Regions from separate parts of the Angustibacter luteus genome, predicted to be linked through region 2. Evidence: predicted binding sites of a transcription regulator. Region 2 holds the regulator's gene; the other holds the start of a gene.

Region 1 (5,288 bases), on a different contig from region 2:
GACGAGCACTGGGACCGGTGTCTCGCCGTCAACCTGCACGGGGTGGTGCACGGGGTGCAGGCGGCCGTGCCGATCATGACCGAGCAGGGCAGCGGGCACATCGTGAACACGGCGTCCATGGCCGGACTGATGACCGTGCCGATGATGCTGCCGTACACGACGACCAAGCACGCCGTCGTCGCGCTGAGCCGGGCGCTGCGCGCCGAGATGGCGCCGGTCGGCGTGCGGGTCAGTGCGGTGTGCCCGGCATTCATCGCGACGCCCCTGCTGGACAACCTCAACCCTGGGCTCGGCGAGAACGAGGCGACGCGCAGCGTGCGGACGTCCGCCGCGCGCCTTCAGCCGGGCGGGCTGCCCGGGCCGGACGAGCTGGCCGAGGCGGTGCTGACCGGGGTGGCGCGGAACAAGGCGCTGATCGTGTTCCCACGCGCGCAGTGGGGCGTCGTCGCCGCGCAGCGCTGGGCGCCGGGCCTGGTGGACCGGCTCATCGGCCAGGAGGTCCGCGCCTACCGCGCCCGCCGCCGTCCCGCCTGACCCTCGCTTCCGCCACCCAGCCCGGTTTCCGCCACCCAACCCGGTTTCCGCCACCCAACCCGGTTCTGGAGTCACAAGACCGGCCTGAGGGGCGGAAGCAGGTGGGTGAAGGCCGCGAGCGGCCCCTTCAGCGGAGCCCGATTCGAGCCGATGTGCGCCACACGCGGGCCCGCTCGGTGCCCGCGTCCCGCCTGGAGAGGACCTGTCCGTGCGACGCGCGCCCATCGGCCTGCTGTGTGTTCCCTTGATCCTGGCCGGCGCGACTGCCGGCTGCTCCGCCGGCGCGTTGTCCGCACCGATCAAGGCGGCTGCTGCAGCCGGCGAGCCGCCCGTGGTGGCCACCGGATCGCCGTTCACCGTCGAGCAGTTCGGCCTCACCCCGGTAGACCTCACGCTGAGGTACCGCGAGTGCCGGACCGTCATGCCACCTGACGCGAGCCCCGCCGTAGCCGCCTACGTGAACGCCACCAACAGTGCGCTGCCGGGGGAGCTGCTGCTCACCCTGGCCCTCGACGACGGACCGGCCGATGCCACGGAGCGCGCCGAGCAGCTGCGGCTGGACACGATCAAGCTCGCGGCGATCAAGGCCGACCCCGAGCTGGCCAAGGCGGCAACGGCTCTCATCAGGTCCGTGTCCAACTACGACAAGGTCCTCACGATCTCGAAGGGCGACAAGATCTGGCAGAGCAATGCGCCCGTCGCGCACGCGTACAACAACGATCGCTCCGCAGCCAGCCAGCGCCTGCGTGCGGCCCTCCACCTGCCGCCCAGCGCCTGTGCCGTGCGGCGGCCCTGAGCGTCAGGCTCGGGTGACGGTGAGGCCCGGCGCGTGCTGGTCGGCCGGGCGGTCGACGAGCACGGTGTCGCCGTCGCGCACCTCGCCGGACAGCAGCGCCTTCGCCAGCCGGTCGCCGATCTCCTTGGCGACCAGCCGCCGCAAGGGACGGGCGCCGTAGGCCGGGTCGTACCCCGTCAGCGCCAACCACTCCCGGGCCGCGTCGCTCACCACGAGGGTCAGCCGCCGCTCGGCCAGCCGCTGCCCCAGCCGGTCCACCTGCAGGTTCACGATGCGCGACAGCTCGTCGAGCGACAGCGCGTCGAAGATCACCACGTCGTCCAACCGGTTCAGGAACTCCGGTTTGAACGCCGCCCGCACCGCGCCCATCACGGCCTCGTGCCGGGCATCGTCGTCCAGCGACGGGTCGACCAGGTACACCGAGCCGAGGTTCGACGTCAGCACCAGGATCGCGTTGCGGAAGTCCACGGTGCGGCCCTGGCCGTCGGTCAGCCGACCGTCGTCCAGCACCTGCAGCAGGATGTCGAACACGTCCGGGTGCGCCTTCTCGACCTCGTCGAGCAGCACCACCGAGTACGGACGACGGCGCACGGCCTCGGTCAGCTGGCCGCCCTCGTCGTAGCCGACGTACCCGGGCGGGGCGCCGACCAGCCGGGAGACGGAGTGCTTCTCGCCGTACTCGCTCATGTCGATCCGCACCATCGCGCGCTCGTCGTCGAACAGGAAGTCCGCGAGCGCCTTCGCCAGCTCGGTCTTGCCGACGCCGGTCGGGCCGAGGAACAGGAACGATCCGGTGGGCCGGTCGGGGTCGGAGATGCCGGCACGAGAACGCCGGACGGCGTCACTGACCGCCTCGACGGCGCGGCGCTGACCGATCAGCCGGCCGCCGAGCACGTCCTCCATGCGCAGCAGCTTCTCGGTCTCGCCCTCGAGCAGGCGCCCGGCGGGGATGCCGGTCCAGGCCGCGACCACGTCGGCGACGTCGTCCGGGCCGACCTCGTCCTTGACCATCAGGTCCTCGACGTCGGTCTGCGCCTCGGCCACCTGGGCCTGGGCGAGCTCGCGCTCGATGTCGGGGATCTGCCCGTACAGCAGCGCGGACGCCGCTCCGAGGTCACCCTCGCGCTGCAGGCGCTCGGCCTGCGAGCGGACGTCGTCCAGCTGGCTCTTGAGGTCGCCGACCCGGTTGAGGCCCGCCTTCTCGTGCTCCCAGCGGGCGTTCAGCGCCGCGAGCTGCTCGCTCTTGTCGGCGAGGTCCTTGCGCAGCCGCTCGAGCCGCTCACGCGAGGCGGCGTCGTCCTCGCGAGCGAGGGCGAGCTCCTCCATCTTGAGCCGGTCGACGGCGCGGCGGAGCTCGTCGATCTCGACCGGGGACGAGTCGATCTCCATCCGCAGCCGGGACGCCGCCTCGTCGACGAGGTCGATCGCCTTGTCGGGCAGCTGGCGGCCGCTGATGTAGCGGTCGGACAGCGTCGCGGCCGCGACCAGGGCCGCGTCGGCGATGGCGACCTTGTGGTGTGCCTCGTAGCGCTCCTTGAGGCCACGCAGGATTGCCACGGTGTCGGTGACGCTGGGCTCGCCGACGAAGACCTGCTGGAAGCGTCGCTCGAGCGCGGAGTCCTTCTCGATGCGCTCGCGGTACTCGTCGAGCGTCGTGGCGCCGACCAGCCGGAGCTCGCCGCGGGCGAGCATGGGCTTGAGCATGTTGCCGGCGTCCATCGCGCCCTCGCCGGACGCACCGGCGCCGACAAGGGTGTGCAGCTCGTCGATGAAGGTGACGATCTGCCCGTCGGAGCCCTTGATCTCCTCCAGCACCGCCTTGAGCCGCTCCTCGAACTCGCCGCGGTACTTCGCGCCGGCGACCATCGCGCCGAGGTCGAGTGAGATCAACCGCTTGCCGCGCAACGACTCCGGGACGTCGCCGTCCACGATGCGCTGGGCCAGGCCCTCGACGACGGCGGTCTTGCCGACGCCGGGTTCGCCGATCAGCACCGGGTTGTTCTTGGTGCGGCGGGACAGCACCTGGATGACCCGGCGGATCTCGGCGTCGCGGCCGATCACCGGGTCGAGCTTGCCCTCCTCGGCGGCCGTCGTCAGGTCGACGCCGTACTTGGTGAGGGCGTCGTAGGTGGACTCCGGGTCGGGGCTGGTGACCTTCGCGCTGCCGCGGATCTGCGGCAGCGCGTCGAGGACGCCCTCGCGGGTGACGCCGTCCGCCTTGAGTGCCGTGCCGAGCGCGCCTGAGTCGCGGGTCAGCCCGAGCAGCAGGTGCTCGGTGGAGACGTACTGGTCGCCGAGGGCGTCCGCCTCCTCCTTGGCCGCCTCGAGCACCGTGAGGGCGCCGCGGGACAGCTGCGGGGCACTCACCGTGGCGCCGCTGGCCGACGGCAGTCCGGCGACGATGCGCTCGGCCTCGGCGGTCAGGTTCTGCGGGTTGACGCCCATCGCCTGCACCAGCGGGCGGGTCGTCCCCTCGCGCTGGCCGAGCAGGGCCACCGCGAGGTGGGCGGGCTCGACGTGCGGGTGTCCGGCCGCTGCAGCACGCCGGACGGCGTCGCCGAGCGCCTCCTGGCTGCGGGTGGTGAGGGCAAGCTCCATGCGTGATCTCCTGATCGTGCTTCGGTGGTCACCTTGGTCAACGCGCACAAAGTTGAGTGTGTTCCGCTCAACCTTATCGGGATCGGCGCAGAACCGGCAGGATGGGCGGATGGACATCGAGGCGGTCGTCGACGAGCTGTACCGGCTACCGCCCGACGAGTTCACCGGACGCCGCGACGAGCTGGCCGCCGACGCGAAGGCCGACGGGGACGCCGCACTGGCCAAGCAGGTCAAGGCGCTGCGCCGTCCCACCGCCTCGGCCGCGCTGATGAACCAGCTGGCCCGCGACGAATCCGACTCCCTGGCCGACTACCTCGAGCTCGGCGAGCAGCTGCGCGAGGCCCAGGCCAACCTGTCCGGCGATGACCTGCGCCGCCTCGGCCAGGAGCGCCAACGTGCCGCCGCCACGCTGGTGAAGCGCGCCGTCCTGCTGTCCGCCGGACCGGTCAGCCCGGCCGTGTGCGGGGAGCTCGACGCCACCTTGCTGGCCGCCGTCGCCGACCCGGCGGCCGGCCAGGCGGTCGTATCCGGCGCCCTGACGCGCGCCCTGTCGTACGCCGGCCTCGGCGAGGTCGACATCACCGCGGCCACCGCGACGCCGCTCAGCTCGACCTCCCCGGCCCCACGGACGACGTCCGGCGGGCCGCCGCCCAGCCCGGCGCCGGCGTCCGGTGACGGGACCCGGCGACGGTCCAAGGAGGACCAGCTCGCCGAACGCCGGACGGCCGCGGACGAGCGGCTGAGCCAGGCCGAGGAGGACATCCGCGAGGCCGCGCGCGCCGTCCAGGCGTCGATGCAGGCCGAGCTGGACGCTGAGCAGGCGCAGCAGACGGCCGAGCGCGAGGTCGAGGATCTGCGCGAGAAGCTCACCCAGGCCCGGTTCGCCGTCCGCGCCGCGCAGCAGCAGCTCACCACCGCGCACAGCGACCGCGCCACCGCCGAGCGCGCGGTCAGCGCGGCCGAGAAGGCGCGGGACAAGGCCAAGCGGCAGCGCGACATCCTCGGGGAGGACTGACGTGCCACCGATCAGCGGCGAGGACTGGTACGCCCGCGACCTGTCCGGCGAGCGATTCGAGAACGAGCAGCTGCTGGACGTCGACCTCACCGAGTCGCGCGGCCAGGGCGCCGTCTTCGACAGCTGCACCTTCCGCGGCGTGCGGTTCAACGTGTCCGAGTACACCGACTCCGCGTTCCTGTCCTGCACGTTCGTGCGGTGCTCGTTCTTCGACGCGCGGTTCACCGGCTGCAAGCTGACCGGCAGCACCTTCGACGGCTGCGACTGGGGGCCGGTGCGGGTCGAGCGGGGCGACTGGTCGTTCGTCACGCTGGCCGGTGCCGACCTGCGCTCGGCCACGTTCAG
Region 2 (5,288 bases):
ACTGGTGATCGCGGACGCGACGTCCCGCACGACGTCCGGCACGGGCACCGGACGGCGGGTCGCGGGGTCGACGTACACGTGCACGAACCGCCCCACCGCGGACGGCGCGTCCTCGCCGTCCGCGAACACCGCGAGCCCGTAGGTGATGCTGCTGCGCCCGAGCCGGTCCACCCGCAGGCCGACCGCGAGCTCGTCCGGGAAGCCGACGGGCGAGAGGAACCGGCAGGACGTCTCGGCGACGATGCCGATGGCCGGCAGGTCGCGGACATCTGCCCCGACGGCCTGCATCAGCCAGCCGTTCACCGCGGTGTCGAACCACGAGTAGTAGACGACGTTGTTGGCGTGCCCGTACTGGTCGTTGTCGGCCCAGCGGGTGGGCATGGGACGCCAGACCGCGAACTCGGCGCGGGTCGGCAGCACGTCGCGGGGTCCGTCGGCCATGGCCACACCTTCCCACGGGGAGCACACTGGGGGACGTGCACGACCGGGCCACCGCGCCGGAGGCCATCGACCGAGCTTTCGCCGCCGTACCGCGCACCGGCTTCCTGCCGCGGGCGCAGCAGTCGCACGCCCACGAGGACCAACCGCTCGAGATCGGCTACGGCCAGACGTCGTCCCAGCCGTCCACGGTGCGCCGGATGCTGCGGCTGCTCGACGTCGAGGAGGGGCACCGGGTGCTGGACGTCGGCTCCGGTTCGGGCTGGACGACGACGCTGCTGGCCCACCTGGTCGGGCCGAGCGGCGAGGTGGTCGGCGTCGAGCTGGAGCCCGATCTGGCCCTGTGGGGCGCCTCGAACCTGGCCGTCCACGAGCTGCCCTGGGCCGGCGTGCACCGGGCGGAGCCGGGGGTGCTCGGCTGGCCGAAGGACGCGCCGTACGACCGGGTGCTGGTCTCTGCCGCCGCCAACGAGATCCCGGACGCGCTGGTCGACCAGCTCACCCCGAACGGGCTGATGGTCTGCCCAGTGGCTGGGCGGTTGGCGCGGGTCGCCCGGACGCCGGACGGCACCGAGGTGCACTGGTACGGGAATTATCGGTTCGTCCCGCTGCGCTGACCCTGCCATGGCAACCAGTGGAGCAGCGAACATCGCGGTGACGGGCAGCACGGGGAACATCGGCGGCCGGGTGGCCCGCGCGTTGGCGGCTCAGGGGGTGCCGCTGCGGCTGGTGGGCCGTGACCCGAGCCGCTTGCCGGACCTGCCCGGTGCCGTGGCGGGGCCGGCTGCCGAGTACGCGAGCACCGACGCGATGGTCGCGGCGATCGGCGACGCGCACACGCTGTTCCTGGTGTCCGGACGCGAGTCCGCGAACCGGCTCGCCGAGCACCGCAGCGCGGTCGACGCCGCGGTGCGCGCGGGCGTGCAGCGCATCGTCTACCTGTCGTTCCTCGGCGCCTCGGCCGACTGCACGTTCACCTTCGGCCGCGACCACTTCCACACCGAGGAGCACATCAGGGGCAGCGGTCTGCGCCACACGTTCCTGCGGGACAGCCTGTACGCCGACTTCTTCGCGCTGATGCCTGGCGAGGACGGCGTGATCCGTGGCCCCGCCGCTGACGGCCGGGTCAGTGCGGTGGCGCAGGACGACGTCGCGGACGTCGCCGTCGCGGTCCTGAGCGACGAGTCAGGCCAGCACGACGGTGTCGGCTACGACCTGACCGGGCCGGAGGCGTTCACCCTGACCGAGGCGGCCGCGCGGATCAGTGCGGCGACCGGGCGCGACGTGCGGTTCGAGGACGAGACGCTCGAGCAGGCCTACGCCTCGCGCGCGCACTACGGCGCCCCGGTTCGAGGTCGACGGCTGGGTGACGTCGTACCTGGCGATCGCCCGCGGCGAGCTCGCGAAGGTCAGTGACGACGTCCAGCGCCTGACCGGCCACCCGGCGCGCAGCCTGGACGACGTCCTGCGCTCTGCCGGCCACCGCTGAGCTCACCCGATCCGGGGCGAACGTGCATGATCACCGCGGGAGGGGGGCGGGACGCCACCACCCCCCTCCCGCGGTGATCATGCACGTTCGCCCCGCCGCGGTCAGGCCGGTTCCGAGGCGAAGAGGTTGAGGCCCAGTCGCTCGGCCAGGTGCTTCGTGGCCAGCTGGCCACGCACGCTGTTCCCGGCCGCGTCCAGGGGCGGCGAGAAGGTCGCGAGTCCACCCTTGCCAGGCGACACCGTCACGATCCCGCCGCTGACGCCACTCTTGCCAGGGACGCCGACCTCGTACAACCAGTCCCCCGAGAGCTCGTAGAGGCCGGCCGTGGCCATCACGGCCAGCACCCGCCGGCACACCCCCGGCCGCAGCACGCGCTCCCCGGACTGCGGGTTGACCCCGCCGTTCGCGAGCGTGGCCGCCATCACCGCGAGGTCGTGGACCGTGACCTCGAGGGAGCACTGCCGGGTGTAGGCGTCGGTCGTCTCATCGGGGTCGAAGTAGAGCCGGCCGTAGCTCTTCAGCAGGTGGGCGATGCCCTGGTTGCGCAGGTTCGACGCGGACTCGGAGGCGTACACCTCCTCGCTCATGGACAGCTCACGGCCGGCGAACCGGGACAGCCCCTCGCGGATCCGGTCGGACTTGAGCTCCGCCGAGTCGCCCGGCACCAGGCTCGTCGTGGCGATCGCGCCCGCGTTCACCAACGGGTTCATCGTCCGGTCGTCGTTCAGCTCGACCGCCATGAGCGAGTTGAACGGGAAGCCGGTGCTGTTCACGCCGAGCTGGCGGCGCGCCGCCTCGTAGCCGACCTCCTCGCACACGAGGGCGAAGACGAAGGGCTTGGACACGCTCTGGATCGAGAAGGACGTGTCGACGTCCCCGATCTCGAACGACCCGCCACGGGCACCGACGACACAGATGCCGAACAGGTCAGGGGACGCACCGGCCAGCGCGGGGATGTAGTCCGCGACGACGCCGTCGCTGTTCGCTCGGTAGCGCTCGTAGGCCTCGGTGACCAGCCGTCGGATCTCGTCCGGCGGGGGCAGCTCGCCGGTGGACACCCGCGGCGGCGTCGTCGCCTCGTCGAACGGCAGACGCTCGTACATGGACAGCTTCGTCATGGGTCCGCCCTCGTCCGGTGTCCTCCGGAGCGTACGTGGCAACCGCGTGCGCCAGGGCGAACGCCGTTGCCACGATCAGCCCTGCGGGCGCCAGACGACGAGCGCGGACGTCAGCCCGAAGGCGGACCGGTCCGGACGGCGCCCGGCGCGCATCGAGACCACGTCACCGGCGGGGCCGGCGGCGAACACCCGACGACCGAGCCCGGTCGCGTCCTGCACGGCGGCGAGCTCGTTGCTGAGCTCGACGACCCGGGCGCGCAGCGCGGCGACCTGGTGCTCGAGCTCGAGGATCTGCTTGATCCCGGCGAGGCTGACGCCCTCGTCCTGGGACAGCCGCTGCACCTGGCGGAGCAGCGAGACGTCGCGCGCCGAGTAGCGCCGGCCGCGCCCGCGCGTGCGGTCCGGCGAGACGAGGCCCAGCCGGTCGTACTGCCGCAACGTCTGCGGGTGCATGCCGGCCATCTGCGCCGCGACCGAGATGACGAAGACCGGGGTCTCGTCGTCCAGGTCGAGCTCGACCCGGCCCTGCCAGCTGGCGCTGTCGCTCATGTCAGCCGCCGGTCCGCGGTGAGCGCGCCCGGGCCATCAGGTCGGCGCGCGGGTCCTCGCCGCCGGTGGCCTTCGCGTACGCCTCGACGGCCTCGCGCGCGTCGTCGGTGAGCCGCTGCGGCACCGCCACCTGCACGGTGACGCGCAGGTCGCCGAAACCCTTGGCGTGCTTGACGCCCCGGCCCTTGACCCGCAGCGTGCGACCGGACGGCGTGCCGGCCGGCACCTTGACCCGAACGGTGGTGACGTCGCCCTCGGCGTCCAGCGTCGGGACGTCGACCTGCGCGCCCAGCGCGGCCTCGGCGAACGTGACCGGCACCGTGACGGTGAGGTCATCGCCCTGCCGGCCGAAGACCGGGTCCGGCGTGACAGCGACCTGGATCATCAGGTCACCTGCCGCCGCACCCGGGTCGCCGTCGGATCCCTTGCCGCGCAGGCGGATCTTCTGCCCGTCCTTGACGCCGGCCGGGATCCGCGCGGTCACCGTGCGACCCTCCGGCGTGCGCAGGGTGACGGTCGAGCCGACCACTGCCTCGCGGAACGGCAGGGTGGTGGTCGCGTTCACGTCGGCGCCGCGACGCGGGCCGCGGGTGCCGAAACCGCTGAACCGGCCACCGCGCCCACCACCGGCACCCGGGGCGCCACCCATGCCGCGCAGCAGGTCCTCGAGATCGATGCCGCCCGTGCTGTCGAACTGCGCGCGCTGGCCACCGCCCCCGGGAGCTCCCGCACCACCGAACAGACCGCCGAAGAGGTCCTCGAAGCCGGCCCCGCCCTGACCGCCCGGCGCGAATCGCGCGCCGCCGTGCGACATCGACCGGATCGCGTCGTACTGCTGGCGCTGCTCAATGTCGGAGAGCACCGAGTAGGCCTCGCCGATCTCCTTGAACCGGGTGTCGTCGCCCTCGTTGGCGTCCGGGTGGTGCTGGCGCGCCAGCTTGCGGTACGCCTTCTTGATCGCCGCCGCGTCCGCGTCCTTGGGGACACCGAGCGTGGCGTAGAAGTCCTTCTCGAACCAGTCCTGTCCGGCCATGCGGTGCCTCCTCTCGGACTCAGCTGGTGGTGTCGGGGTCGGCCACGGCGACGCGCGCAGCGCGCACGACCCGCTCACCGACGCGGTACCCCGGCTGCAGCACCTGGACGACGGTCGTGACCTCCGTGCCGGCGGCGAGCTCGGCCTGGACGTGCATGAGGGCCTCGTGCACCGCCGGGTCGAACGCCTCGCCGACCTCGCCGAAGCGCTCGAGACCGGCGCGCGCCACGATCGCCTCGAGCTTGTCGGCCACCGCTGCGAACGGCCCGCTCTCCAGGTCGCCGTGCTGGCGGGCCAGGTGCAGGTCGTCCATCACCGGCAGCAACGACTCCAGCACGGACGCCGTCGCGAGCTCGCGGGCGACGTCCCGGTCACGCTCGACCCGCTTGCGGTAGTTGACGTACTCGGCCTGCAGTCGCTGCAGGTCGGCCAGCCGCTCGGCGGCCAGGTCGACGTCAGCCGTGAGGCCGGACGACTTGTCATCCAGCCCCTGCTCGACCTCGGTCTCGTTGGCCATCTCGCCGCTGACCTCGGGGGCGGGAGCCTGCGGCGCCGCAGCGCCGCCGTCCCGCAGCTGTCCGGTCTGCGGGTCGATCCGCCGCTTGTCGCGGACGACGGGAGGCTCGCTCCCGTCGTCCGCGACCGGCCGACCGCCCTGGGG

Evidence for each region. Region 2 encodes HspR, which represses chaperone genes until heat shock. Its sites were predicted from a motif close to ANTTGAGNCNGNCNGNCTCAANT; they were not measured.
Region 1: the regulator HspR is predicted to act here: its motif matches at 3,979-4,001, upstream of clpB (ATP-dependent chaperone ClpB).

The regions. Positions count from the first base shown of each region.
Region 1 is NZ_BAABFP010000002.1:1,290,364-1,295,651, forward strand. It holds gene ABEB17_RS06300 (SDR family NAD(P)-dependent oxidoreductase) at 1-534, shown strand, start outside; gene ABEB17_RS06305 (hypothetical protein) at 743-1,330, shown strand; gene clpB (ATP-dependent chaperone ClpB) at 1,334-3,928, opposite strand; gene ABEB17_RS06315 (coiled-coil domain-containing protein) at 4,038-4,943, shown strand; gene ABEB17_RS06320 (pentapeptide repeat-containing protein) at 4,945-5,288, shown strand, end outside.
Region 2 is NZ_BAABFP010000004.1:558,594-563,881, reverse strand. It holds gene ABEB17_RS09115 (acyl-CoA thioesterase) at 1-441, opposite strand, end outside; gene ABEB17_RS09120 (hydroxyacid-oxoacid transhydrogenase) at 1-8, shown strand, start outside; gene ABEB17_RS09110 (protein-L-isoaspartate O-methyltransferase family protein) at 477-1,055, shown strand; partial or broken gene ABEB17_RS09105 (NAD(P)H-binding protein) at 1,063-1,927, shown strand; gene glsA (glutaminase A) at 2,029-3,045, opposite strand; gene ABEB17_RS09095 (heat shock protein transcriptional repressor HspR) at 3,121-3,594, opposite strand; gene ABEB17_RS09090 (DnaJ C-terminal domain-containing protein) at 3,596-4,627, opposite strand; gene grpE (nucleotide exchange factor GrpE) at 4,647-5,288, opposite strand, start outside.